Regions from separate parts of the uncultured Brevibacterium sp. genome, predicted to be linked through region 1. Evidence: predicted binding sites of a transcription regulator. Region 1 holds the regulator's gene; each other region holds the start of a gene.
What was found. Region 1 encodes HrcA, which represses chaperone genes, less so after heat shock. Its sites were predicted from a motif close to TTNGCACTCGNNNNNNNCGAGTGCNAA; they were not measured.
Positions count from the first base shown of each region.

Region 2: groL (chaperonin GroEL) is a predicted target of HrcA. The motif match lies at 2,011-2,037, and genes of this name have one in related genera.
Region 3: groES (co-chaperone GroES) is a predicted target of HrcA. The motif match lies at 1,122-1,148, and genes of this name have one in related genera.

Region 1 covers NZ_CAMIMF010000119.1:358-4,712, reverse strand. Annotated here, with positions in the region: partial or broken gene Q0Q28_RS10385 (coproporphyrinogen III oxidase) at 1-223, shown strand, start outside; gene Q0Q28_RS10380 (DUF4870 domain-containing protein) at 278-973, opposite strand; gene Q0Q28_RS10375 (DUF3097 domain-containing protein) at 1,073-1,915, opposite strand; gene hrcA (heat-inducible transcriptional repressor HrcA) at 2,007-3,008, shown strand; gene dnaJ (molecular chaperone DnaJ) at 3,041-4,147, shown strand; partial or broken gene Q0Q28_RS10360 (RsmE family RNA methyltransferase) at 4,177-4,355, shown strand, end outside.
Region 2 covers NZ_CAMIMF010000021.1:23,524-27,878, forward strand. Annotated here, with positions in the region: gene Q0Q28_RS04365 (aldehyde dehydrogenase family protein) at 1-83, shown strand, start outside; gene Q0Q28_RS04370 (DUF3263 domain-containing protein) at 244-495, shown strand; gene Q0Q28_RS04375 (LytR C-terminal domain-containing protein) at 499-1,485, shown strand; gene Q0Q28_RS04380 (cold-shock protein) at 1,765-1,968, shown strand; gene groL (chaperonin GroEL) at 2,174-3,802, shown strand; gene Q0Q28_RS04390 (sulfite exporter TauE/SafE family protein) at 3,874-4,355, shown strand, end outside.
Region 3 covers NZ_CAMIMF010000027.1:8,925-13,279, forward strand. Annotated here, with positions in the region: gene metG (methionine--tRNA ligase) at 1-107, shown strand, start outside; gene Q0Q28_RS05010 (TatD family hydrolase) at 107-1,045, shown strand; gene groES (co-chaperone GroES) at 1,315-1,608, shown strand; gene groL (chaperonin GroEL) at 1,651-3,249, shown strand; gene Q0Q28_RS05025 (choice-of-anchor M domain-containing protein) at 3,417-4,355, shown strand, end outside.

The DNA of each region.
Region 1 (4,355 bases):
GTTGGAGGTACCTACACGTGAGGTGGAAAGGATTCTGCTGTTAGCGCGTGTGCGCGACGGTCTAACGCTCGACTCCCTACCGCACGCTGCTCGCAGCCTCATCGAACGGTTCGTGCGCATGGGGTACTTGCACGATGACAGCACCTATTTTTCGCCCACGCTTTCCGGTCGCCTCATGGTCGATTACATGGTGCGTGAACTCGTAGACACGTTAGATACGTAAAGCGCCTGTACACCCTAAACGGTCTACAGGCGCTGAATCTGCAATACCTATTGCTTACTTGAAGATCGGGATTGCTACAGGAATCTTGTAGCCCTGGCCGTCCTTGGCTTTCATAAGTGCCAAGAGCTCAAAGACCAGTGAGCCAATGAAGATCAGCGGTGTGAGGAACCCTCCAATTGCAATGAACGACAAAATTCCAGCGACGAAGTGCGCGAGCAGCACCGTGATTTGGAAGTTGAGGGACTGCGCTGCGTGGTGACGCACAAACGGTGATTCGTCCTTCTTGATCACGTACAGGATTGCAGGTCCGACTACGCAGGTGAGGATACCCAAGATGTGTACTAGGAGACCCATGGTGCGGTCGTCATTGCTGGAGTTCCAGTAGGATTCGGATCCTGGTCCGTATGCGTTTTCGGGGAGCTCGGCATCCGCAGGCTGAGCCTGTGGGTATGGCTGACCCTGCTCGGTGTTCCCGTATGGCTGGCTCTGCCCAGTGTTTCCGTACTGCGGTGCGCTCTGGTTTGCGCTCTCGTATGTGGGCTGTTCGTACTTTGGCTGCTGTTTTGGCTCGCCGTACGCGTCGCCATTCGCAGGAGCGTCTGCCGACTTGGGAGCTTCAGGAGCCTTGGGGGCTTCCGGAGCCTTTGGTGCCTCGGCGTTGGAGTTGTTGGAGGCAGGCGATGACCCGAAACCTCCGGTTGGGTTCGAACCGAAGCTCGGTGGGCCGTCAGATCCGTGGGGATTCGTCATTTTTCTCCTAGAGGATAAGAACGTTCTCTATTTCAGTATCTACTTTATGCGCGTGAATGTGAAGAAAGGGATCCCGTTATGTGTGTCAAGATTTACTGCTCAAGGGTCAACGGTGACAAAGTCGATGAGTTCTTCAACTCGGCCGGACAGTGAGTGGTCTAGGTCGGCGATCGTGTTCACCCGCGACAAAATGTGTGCCCACGCGCGTCCCGTGTCGCCCGGCTCGGTGTGGGGCCATCCCAGCCTGCGGCACACGCCTGTTTTCCAGTCCTCCCCGCGTGGCACGGTGGGCCATCCTTGAATGCCCACGCACTGTGGTTTCACGGCTTGCCAAATGTCGATGAACGAGTGCCCAATCACGTGAACAACTGGCCCAAACCGTTCCTGCACGTGTTGAGCGATGCGGGTTTCCTTTGACCCGGACACGATGTGGTCGGCCAGAACGCCCACGCGATGCGAAGAGTCGGGTTGGAACTGTGCCAGTTTCTCTTCGAGGTCGTCCAGTCCGCCCAGTTCTTCGACGACCACGCCTTCGATGCGCAGGTCGTCGCCCCAGATTTTTTCGACGAGTTGTGCGTCGTGTTTTCCTTCGACCCAGATGCGAGAGCCGCGTGCCACGCGGGCGCGGGCACCGGGAACGGCTACGGATCCCGAGGCGGTCCGCTGCGGGCGGGTAGGTGCAGTGGCCGTGGGGCGGGTGAGTTCGACTGGTTTGCCGTCGATCCAAAATCCTGGGCCCAGGGGGAAACTTTGCACGTGACCGTTGCGATCTTCTAGTCTGACCGCGAATCCGCCGGGGGCTTTTTCGATTCCCAGAATTGCGCCAACAAACCCGGTGCTCACTTCTTCAACGACCAGGCCACGTTGAGCCGGGACTTTCCGCGAGGTGGGGCGTCGGTGGGAGCGTGGCCCGCCGGATAACACGTCTGATCCGTAGTTCATCACCCCATTACCCTAGAGGGCGTTTGGTTCCGCTGTCACCCCGGCGTAGAATTGGCACTCGACGACCTAGAGTGCCAGTGGAGGGGGATTCGTGAACGACGATCGGCGAAGTCGTGTCTTGCGCGCAATCGTCGAAGACTACGTTGCGACCAAGGAACCCGTGGGCTCCAAAGCGCTGGTGGAGCGCCACAGCTTGGGTGTTTCACCCGCCACGATTCGCAACGACATGGCCGCGTTAGAGGCACAGGGTCTCATTGCTCAACCGCACACGTCGGCCGGCCGCATTCCCACCGACAAGGGCTACCGCAAGTTCGTTGACACGATCGACGAAATCAAGCCACTTTCGGTTGCTGAGCGTCGTGCGATCTCGCGGATTCTGTCCCACCCCGTCGACATTGAAGACATGCTGGAGCGCACCGTGCGCTTGCTGGCGGACCTCACTTCGCAGGTCGCCGTCATCCAGTATCCGGTGCGTTCGCGCGAAAAGTTCCGCCACCTCGAGCTCGTGGACTTAGGTGCCAACCGTCTGCTGGTCGTTTTCATCACCGATTCCGGTCAGGTGGATCAGCGCATCGTGGAGATGCGCACGGGCATCGACGAGTTTGAACTGGGCACCTTGCGCACCCTGTTTAACAGCGTGTTGGACGGGCGGGCGCTCGACGATGTGGCACCAGCCCTGCGGGTTCTGGACGTCCCCGCAACGCTGGCTGCCCCTGCGGCAACCGTCGCCGAGGTCGTTGCCGAGTTGGCCTCGGGACGCAGGCAAGAGCGGTTGGTGATGGCGGGAACGGCCAACCTGGCACGCTCCTCGGGCGGGATCTACGAACACGTAGCCCCGCTCCTTGAGGCGTTTGAAGAACAGGTGGTTCTGCTCAAGCTCCTCGCCCACATGAGTGCCGATGGAGTCAGCGTGAGCATTGGGCACGAAAACCCGGAGTCCCTGGCGACCACCTCGGTCATTGCAAGCAACTACGGAACTGAGGATTCCCGCGCCTCCCTGGCCGTGCTGGGACCCACCCGCATGGACTATCCCACCACGATTGCGGCCGTGCGCGCGGTTTCGCGCTACATTACGGTCATTTTGGACAAGTAGATTTTTCAACCCACAACTAGATGAGGACACACGTGAGCGATCACTACGAAACCCTGGGTGTTGCCCGCGACGCGAGTGCTGAGGAAATTAAGAAGGCCTACCGCAAGCTCGCACGTAAGTACCACCCGGACGTCAACCCCGGCCACGACGATGAGTTCAAAGCGGTCTCGGTTGCCTATGAGGTCCTGTCTGACCCGCAGAAGAGACGCAACTACGACGCCGGTGGTGGCGAATACGGCCAGCCGGGAGCGTCGGGGTTCGGTGGCTTCTCGGACCTGTTCGACGCCTTCTTTGGCGGTGGGGCAGGTGCCCAACCAGGGCCGGCGTCGCGCAAACGCCCAGGTCGCGATGCGCTGGTGGGCGTGTCGATCGACTTGAAGACCGCCGTGTTCGGTGGAACGGAAGACGTTTCGGTAGTGACCGCCAAACTGTGCGACACGTGCCACGGCGACGGAACCCGCCCCGGGACTTCGCCACAGACCTGTTCGCTGTGTAACGGACAAGGTTCCGTGCAGCGGATGACCCGCACGCTCATGGGGCAGATGGTCACCAACCAGCCATGTAACAACTGTGGTGGTTACGGAACCATCATTGCTGACCCGTGCCAGTCGTGTAACGGCGACGGACGCGTGCGTGCTGAAGAGACCCTGTCGGTCAAGATCCCAGCCGGTGTGAAGGACGGCACCCGCATTCTGCTGTCCGGTCGCGGTGAAGTAGGACCCGGTGGAGGTCCCGCTGGCGACCTGCACCTCGAAGTGGCCATCCGCGAACACCCGGTCTTTACCCGCGACGGCGACGACCTGCGTGCCACGGTCACGATTCCGATGACCGCAGCAGCCCTGGGAACCACCATTAGTCTTGAGACGTTTGACGGTGAACGCGAACTCGAAATCGCGCCGGGAACGCAGGTGGGAACCATCGAGACCCTGGCTGGTTTGGGAGTGGGGCGTCTGCGTCGCTCGTCCCGTGGCGACCTGCTGGTGACTATTAACGTCGAAGTGCCGTCCAAGCTCGACGCCAAACAGCGCGAACTCCTGGAACAGCTCGCCACCATGCGCGGTGAAACCAACCCGGACGTCAAACTGGGCAACACCCACCGCGGACCGTTTAGCCGTCTACGCGACCGGTTTAACCTGTGACACTTCCGGTTTTTCTCACGGAGACACCCTTGGCGGGTGCCAGCGGGACCATCACGGTGGGTCCCGAGGTCGCCGGCCACGCAGTGCGCGTGCGCCGCATGGGTGCGGGAGAAGAACTCGAACTCATCGACGGCACTGGGGTGCGCCTCCGGGGCACCATCCAGGAGGGCACCTCGGAGTCCCTGACGCTCAGCATCACGGAGGTGAC
Region 2 (4,355 bases), on a different contig from region 1:
CTGGATTCGGACGCGAGGCTTCGCTGGAAGGAATGCTCGAAGGCTTCACCCAGATCAAGCAGATCAACGTAGCGATTCGCTGAGCCTCACCCGCGGACACTCACCGTGCCAACGGTGGGTGAGAACGACCTCGGCGTGACAGAAACGGGAGTGCAGAGCGCTCCCGTTTCTTCTTCCCTCGAAGTGTCTGAAATGCGTGACGGTCAATGGTGGGTAGAATAGCGCGCAGTGAAGGAAGGTGACATGGAGTCTGAGAAGCTAAGTGAGCTCGAGCAGAAGGTGCTCGAATTCGAGCGGCAGTGGCACACTCTTGGTGGTGTCAAGGAGCACGCGATCCGAGAACAGTTCAACATGAGCTCGACCGGATACTTCCAGATTCTGAACTCACTTTTGGATAACCCGCACGCGTATGAGCAAGACCCTATTTTGATCAAACGTCTCCGTCGAATCCGGGACGGACGCCAGCGTGATCGAGCACAGAGGATGGCCCGTTAAAACATGACCAAATACCCACGAGACGAATTCGACTCCATCGTTCCTTCGGGGCGAAAGGGAGCGCACCGTCGCCAATCGAGTGGTATGAGTCAGACGGCAGCGATTTCGCTTATTGCCGTTCTGGCGGTCGTCGCTCTTGTGCTCGTGATCGGCGCAGTGCGGATCATTGGTTCTTCTGCCGTTGACCCCGAAGAACAGACGGCTGAGCCAGCAAACAGCGAAACCGAAACACCAGCACCAACCGAAACTACGGTCGATGTCAAGGAGCACTCGGGCACTGTGCAGGTGCTCAACGCATCTGGTGTGACCGGCGCTGAAAAAGAGATCGCAAAGAAGATCGAAGACGCCGGGTGGAAGGATGTCAAGACGGAGCCTGGACGGTCAGCTTCGTCGACGTCGGTGGTGTACTACGCGGACGACTTTGAGGAAGAAGCCAAAGAGCTGGCCGAACTCATCGGAGTAGAAGAAGTCGAGTCCAGCTCCGAATACAGCACCGACATCACGCTTTTGCTGAACTCGGATATTGCCAAGAACGCGGGTTCGGAAGAGCCCTCTGACGAGGCGAGTAGTGGATCTGGCGAGGATGCCGGTGAAGACAGTGACGGGGTGGCCAATAGTCGCACAGGTGGCGGATCTGGAAGTGGATCCAGCGGTCGTTCTGGCGACAGGTCCGGTGGGGCTGGTCGCGACTCTGGTGATCGCTCTGGCGGCAAATCCCGTAGCAGGTCTGGTCGTGACTCCGGTGGTCGTTCTGGCGACAGGTCCGGCGGGGCTGGTCGTGACTCCGGTGGTGGAGGAAACGACCAACCTGACGGCTCTGACGGTGGAGCTGGTGACCGGTCCGGTGGTGGATCCGACGGTGGCGATCAGTCCGGTGGCGAAGCCGACGGTGGCGGCGGTGATGGGAGCGACGCTGGCGATGGGTCTAATGGTGGATCCGACGGTGGCGCTGGTGACCAGTCCGGTGAAGAAGCCGGCGTTAGCGAATAAACGCGTGGGTCATGTGCGGTTATTGCACACGCCGTGTTGAAAAATTTTTTCTGTGCATTTTCCTACGAGGATCGACGCTATGTGTCGCATCTGCGTGAGAAATTAGGGTCTTTGTGTTGTTTTGCGTTTTTGGCGATATTTCCTTTGGATATATGGGCGCAAATGTGTGGAGCTAACAGGGCATAAATACGCTGCGACCTGCAAAAACATTGGTTAAACCTCTGTAGTATCGGGAGTGCTACACGTACGCAGCGAAGCAATACACAGTTGGAGATGACAATGACGCAGGGAACGGTCAAGTGGTTCAACGCTGAAAAGGGCTACGGGTTTATCACCGTTGACGACAGCGACCAAGACATCTTCGTGCACTACTCGGAGATCCAGATGGATGGATACCGTTCACTGCAAGAAGGCCAGCAGGTTGAGTTCAACGTAGGACAGGGTGACAAGGGCCCGCAGGCTGAAGCTGTTACGCCCCTCTAAACGCGATTCTCATCGACTTTCGGGCGCCTCAGGCGTTCTGTATTTGCACTCGATGGTGGAGAGTGCTAAATCTAGACGTGGCAAGCACTGAGTGCAGATGAGGGTTTGTTAAACCGAAGAAGGGAATCGGTTAGATAAACCCCGCCGTCGCGGGCTCTGTATGACGTGAAAATAAGCCACCCGCACAGGGAGGATGCTCGCCACTATGGCAAAGCTCATTGCATTTGACGAAGAAGCTCGTCGTGGCCTCGAGACTGGTTTGAACACCCTGGCTGATGCAGTCAAGGTGACGCTGGGACCTCGCGGTCGCAACGTTGTGCTGGAAAAGAAGTGGGGCGCACCGACGATTACCAACGACGGTGTCTCCATTGCTAAGGAAATCGAGCTCGAAGACGCTTACGAAAAGATCGGCGCCGAGCTGGTTAAGGAAGTAGCGAAGAAGACTGACGACATCGCTGGTGACGGTACGACTACCGCTACCGTTCTCGCTCAGGCTCTGGTTCGTGAAGGTCTGCGTAACGTCGCAGCCGGTGCTGACCCACTGAGCCTCAAGCGCGGAATCGAAAAGGCTGTCGAAGCAGTCACCAAGGTTCTTCTCGAAACCGCTAAGGACGTCGAAACCAAGGAGCAGATCGCTGCTACCGCTGGTATTTCGGCTGGTGACCCTGCAATTGGTGAACTGATCGCCGAAGCTATCGACAAGGTCGGTAAAGAAGGCGTTGTCACCGTTGAAGAATCCAACACCTTTGGTCTTGAGCTTGAGCTCACTGAAGGTATGCGCTTCGACAAGGGCTACATCTCCGGATACTTCGTCACCGACGCCGAGCGTCAGGAAACGGTTCTCGAAGACCCATACATCCTGATCGTCAACTCCAAGATCTCGAACGTGAAGGACCTTCTGCCGGTTCTGGAGAAGATCCAGCAGTCCGGTAAGCCTCTGCTGATCATCGCAGAAGACGTCGAAGGTGAAGCACTCGCAGTTCTGGTTGTGAACAAGATCCGCGGAACCTTCAAGTCGGTTGCTGTTAAGGCTCCTGGCTTTGGTGACCGCCGCAAGGCTCAGCTGGCTGACATCGCGATCCTCACCGGTGGTCAGGTCATTGCGGAAGAAGTTGGCCTCAAGCTCGAAAACGCGACCCTGGACCTTCTGGGTACCGCACGCAAGGTTGTTGTCACCAAGGACGAAACCACGATCGTGGAAGGTGCCGGAGACTCCGACGAGATTGCTGGTCGCGTAGCTCAGATCCGCCAGGAGATCGAAAACTCCGACTCCGACTACGACCGCGAGAAGCTCCAGGAGCGTCTGGCAAAGCTCGCTGGTGGTGTCGCAGTCATCAAGGCTGGGGCTGCTACCGAGGTTGAGCTCAAGGAACGTAAGCACCGCATTGAGGACGCTGTCCGCAACGCTAAGGCAGCCGTTGACGAAGGTATCGTCGCCGGTGGTGGTGTTGCTCTGATCCAGGCAGGCAAGAAGGCATTCGACACTCTGTCGCTTGAAGGTGACGAAGCAACCGGTGCCAACATTGTGAAGGTCGCTATTGACGCTCCTCTCAAGCAGATTGCAACGAACGCAGGTCTGGAGCCTGGCGTCGTAGCTGAAAAGGTCCGCGGTCTGGAAGACGGCCACGGCCTGAACGCAGCAACCGGCGAATACGTCGACCTGCTTGCTGAAGGAATTAACGACCCTGTTAAGGTGACGCGTTCAGCACTGCAGAACGCTGCATCGATTGCAGGTCTGTTCCTCACCACCGAAGCAGTTGTGGCTGACAAGCCTGAGCCTGCACCTGCGGCTCCTGCTGACCCAACTGGTGGTATGGGTGGCATGGACTTCTAGTCCGTAACCGCTCGTCTCAGATGTGGCCCTCTACCGCTCGGTAGAGGGCCACATTGGGCTACAGTGGGCGAATGGCTCTTGCCATTTTTGTGATCTGTAGCACCGCCTTTGTGGGCGCACTCTTACAGCGGATGGCAGGCATGGGTTTTGCGCTGGTCTCCGGGCCATTCATTGTTCTCGTTCTCGCCCCAATTCCGGGCGTTGTGCTGGTGAATATCTTGGGCGCTTTGTCGTCCGTCATTGTGTTCGCTCGAACGTGGCGAAATGTCCACTGGAAGCAGTCGGGTGTGCTCATCGCGGGCGCGCTTGCTGGTACGTTCCCGGGTGCCTTGCTCGCAAACAGTATGCCCAGCTCCTGGCTCCACGTGTTCATCGGTGTGTTGATTGTGGGCTCTCTTGCTACGTCGCTGTATTTGAGCCGAATCTTCGACCCCATCAAGTTTTGTTCGCGCAACGCATTCTTGTTTGGTGCCGGTGCGGGGGTCATGAACGCGTCGGCCGGCATGGGCGGGCCGTTCTTGAGTTCCTACGCCGTGCTGACACGGTGGCAACA
Region 3 (4,355 bases), on a different contig from region 1:
GCCAATGGTTGCCAGCCGGAACGGAACTGCCCGCACCGGCACCCGTGTTCCCACGGTACGAAGCCCCGAACGAAGGTGACACCGGGACTGCAGGAGGCGCCAAGTAATGGCATCTCGTGCTGCTGGCGAATACCCACCGGTACCTGAACCACTCGCGGTTCCGGCCGTGGACACGCACACGCACCTGGACATGTGTACGGGCGCTCGCGGTCCCATCAAGTCCGGTGAGCCTGCTCCGGAGGTCGAGCCCGAAGAGGACGAAACGTTCCCACCATTGGACTTCTTCTATGACACCGCAATGGCCACTGGTGTGACCAGGGTGGTGCAAATCGGGTGCGAAATGGGTGCGGCCCGGTGGACGGCTCGCGTGGTGGAGGAGCAAGCGCAGGCTGGCCGCGACTGGATGTTGGGCGGGGTTGCGATCCACCCCAACGAAGCACCTCGGCTGGCGCGGGCCGGCATCTTGGAAGAGTCGCTGGACGAAATTGAAGAGCTGGTCACGTCCCATGAGCGCATGCGCGTAGTGGGGGAGACCGGGCTTGATTTCTTTCGCACGGATGCCGATTCCGCGCGCGATATGAAAGCGCAGGAAGAGTCGTTTAGGGCGCACATTGAGATCGCGCAGAGGAACGGGCTGACGCTCCAGATCCACGACCGTGAAGCACACGCGGATGTCTTCCGGGTTCTGCGTGACACAGGTGTTCCCGACCGCACCATTCTGCACTGCTTTTCCGGCGACGCTGACATGGCGAGGGAAGCGGGCAAGTTGGGGATCTTCTGCTCCTTCGCTGGCAACGTCACCTTTAAGAATGCGCACGGGTTGAGGGAAGCCGCCGAGGTCGTCCCGCCTGACCTGTTGCTGACAGAAACCGACGCGCCGTTTTTGACCCCGCACCCTCACCGAGGAAAGCCTGGCGGGCCGTATATGGTTGCGCATGTGGTGCGGACTCTTGCCCAGGTGCGCGGAGTCAGCGAAGAAGAGCTGGCCGAACGTGTTACCGCGAACGCAGTGCGTGCAGTCGGTCCGTGGGAGTTGAAACCCTGAGCTGAAAATTCGCTCAAGGCTTATGAAAAATTGGCACTCGAGTTGAAAGAGTGCCAACTGCGGAATAGAGTTTCAATTAGCACTTGGGCAATGCGAGTGCTAACCGTACGGTGAGGTGAGTGTCGCACTCGGCGGCACCTAGAGACACCGGCAAGATGCACTAAAACTTGATGCTGATTCGGCACCCGCGACGACGAACAACATTGAGCGAGCTTGCCCAAAGAGCACACAAAACACATCTCGACACAGACTCAAAAGGAGACTGTCACATGTCGGTAGCTATCAAGCCACTCGAAGACCGCATCGTAATCCGTCAGCTCGAAGCAGAACAGACCACTGCTTCCGGCCTGGTTATCCCAGACACCGCTAAGGAAAAGCCACAGGAAGGCGAAGTTGTCGCAGTTGGCCCCGGTCGCGTTGCAGACAACGGAAACCGTGTACCTGTTGACGTGAACGTCGGCGACAAGGTCATCTACTCCAAGTACGGCGGAACCGAAGTGAAGTACCAGGGTGCTGAATACCTGGTGCTCTCGGCTCGCGACGTTCTCGCAGTAATCGGCTAATCACACCTTCACGCACTCACACTCATTAGAAGGAAGTGAAAAATGGCTAAAACTTTGCAGTTCAATGACGACGCTCGCAAGGCACTTGAACGCGGTGTAAACGTTCTGGCTGACACCGTCAAAGTGACACTGGGCCCACGCGGTCGCAACGTTGTTCTTGACAAGCAGTGGGGCGCACCCACAATCACCAACGATGGTGTGACCATCGCACGTGAAGTCGAACTCAACGACCCATACGAAAACCTGGGCGCTCAGCTGGCAAAAGAAGTTGCCACCAAAACAAACGACGTTGCCGGTGACGGAACCACCACCGCAACCGTTTTGGCTCAGGCACTCGTACACGAAGGTCTGCGCAACGTCGCAGCCGGCGCAGCTCCTGGACAGCTGAAGGCTGGCGTTGAAGCAGCTGTTGACGCAGTTGAAGAACGCCTCAAGGAAATCGCTCGCGAAGTTGCTGACTCAAAAGAGATCGCACACGTTGCAGCGCTTTCAGCTCAGTCACCTGAAATCGGTGAACTGATCGCAGAAGCCTTCGACAAGGTTGGCAAAGACGGCGTCATCACGATCGACGAATCACAGGCGTCCTCGGTTGAGCTTGAGTTCACTGAAGGTATGCAGTTCGACAAGGGCTTCCTGTCGCCATACTTCGTGACCGACGCCGACCGTCAGGAAGCAGTTCTGTCAGACCCATACATCCTGATCCACCAGGGCAAGATCTCCAACATTCAGGATCTGCTCCCTGTTCTGGAAAAGGTGCAGCAGGCCGGCAAGCCACTGTTTATTGTTGCCGAGGACGTGGAAGGCGAAGCGCTGTCCACCCTGGTTGTCAACAAGATCCGTGGAATCCTCAACGTCGCCGCTGTGAAGGCTCCCGGATTCGGTGACCGTCGCAAGGCGATCCTTGAAGACCTCGCAATCCTCACCGGCGGACAGGTCATTACCGCTGACATGGGTATGAAGCTCGACCAGGTCACCCTGGACCAGCTGGGTACCGCCCGCACCATCACCGTCACCAAGGACAACACCACTGTTGTCGACGGTGGAGGATCGCAGGACGACGTTGACGCTCGCACCGCCCAGATCCGTGGCGAAATCGAGAACACTGACTCGTCATGGGACAAGGAGAAGCTGCAGGAACGTTTGGCCAAGCTGGCCGGCGGTGTTGCAGTGATCAAGGTGGGTGCCGCTACCGAGGTCGAACTCAAGGAACGTAAGCACCGTGTCGAAGACGCTGTTTCCGCTACCCGCGCAGCCATCGAAGAAGGCGTGGTCGCTGGTGGTGGATCCGCTCTGATCCACGCAGCTAAGGTCCTTGACGGCAACGACCTGGGCAAGGACCACGACGCTGCAACCGGTGTAAACATCGTTCGCCGTGCAATCGTTCAGCCACTGCGCCAGATTGCAGAAAACGCTGGACAGGACGGCTACGTCGTTGCATCGAAGGTTGCTGAACTGGAAGCAGGACAGGGATACAACGCCGCAACCGGCGAATACGGTGACCTGATCGCTCAGGGAATCATTGACCCAGTCAAGGTGACCCGTTCGGCACTGCGTAACGCTGCATCCATCGCAGCACTGGTTCTCACCACCGAAACGCTGGTCGTTGAGAAGCAGGAAGAAGACGACGAAGACGACAAGTAAACGTCACTTCTAGAAAATCGGGCCTCAAGCATCATGCTTGAGGCCCGATTTTTGTCTGCCGTCACTCACCCCGCATATGCACGTATATTTACATAAAGCTATGACATTACGGCGTTTCATTTTTACTGTTTGGGAGGAAAACACAATAGAGATAGAAAGACGAAACTGTGCTGTTTCTTGGTCGTGCTGTGGCGGGATTCGCCACCTCTGTCGCTCTCATAGCATCAGCGCTGGGCACCGTAGCCCACGCCACCCCAACTGACAATACCTACACCGCTTCATCTGCACCCGTCTGTGGCGCCGACGCCACCGGGCTTCGCGCAGACGTACCCAAAATCGGTAAACGCAACGTCGTTGAGACCGAACACGCTGACGCAGTTTCCATGTGCATTCGTGGCGGGAAAATGCACATGTTCTCCAAGGTCGACTGGGCGCCTTCCAATGGCAAATACGAGCACGCACGCGAACCAGCCAACGAACTGCTTTTCCACGTCAACGACACACTCAAGCAAGAAATACCTGCCAAAGGCTTCGAATTTACTCAGGCGGCAGGAAAACAAGCATGGATGATCCCACAAAACCAGGTCCAAGGAGGCCTCTGGGCAGGCTGGAACACCCAAGACATCGCTGAAAAGGATGTCAAAGGCGGCAAAGTCACCATGCAGCTGAACCAAAAGAAGTCCCAAGCACCAAAGGGTGCCAACGTCGAGGTGTTCCAGACCGGGTGGTCGGGGTCGGACCGAGTTTTCTCACTCACCGATCCCAAGCACTCCAGCTACGAACAGATCGCAAACGCTCACGTTCACGCTAACTGGGTGTTCACCCACCCAGGTGTCTACCGTCTTGTCTTTGAATCCAGCGCAGAAGTCAATGGCAAACCCGTCACAGGCGAGCAAGAATACGTCTTCGTCGTAGGTGACCTGAACAAAGCCGAACTTGAAGACCTCGACAAGCCCAAGCCTGCACCACAACCAACAACACAAACACCAAAACCAACTCCCACCTCGGAACCAACGACAGCACCTTCAGCGCCAGCCACTGATAAGCCCGCCCCCTCACCAAGCGACAAACCAGAACAGCCGGCACCAGAACAGCCGAGCGTCACA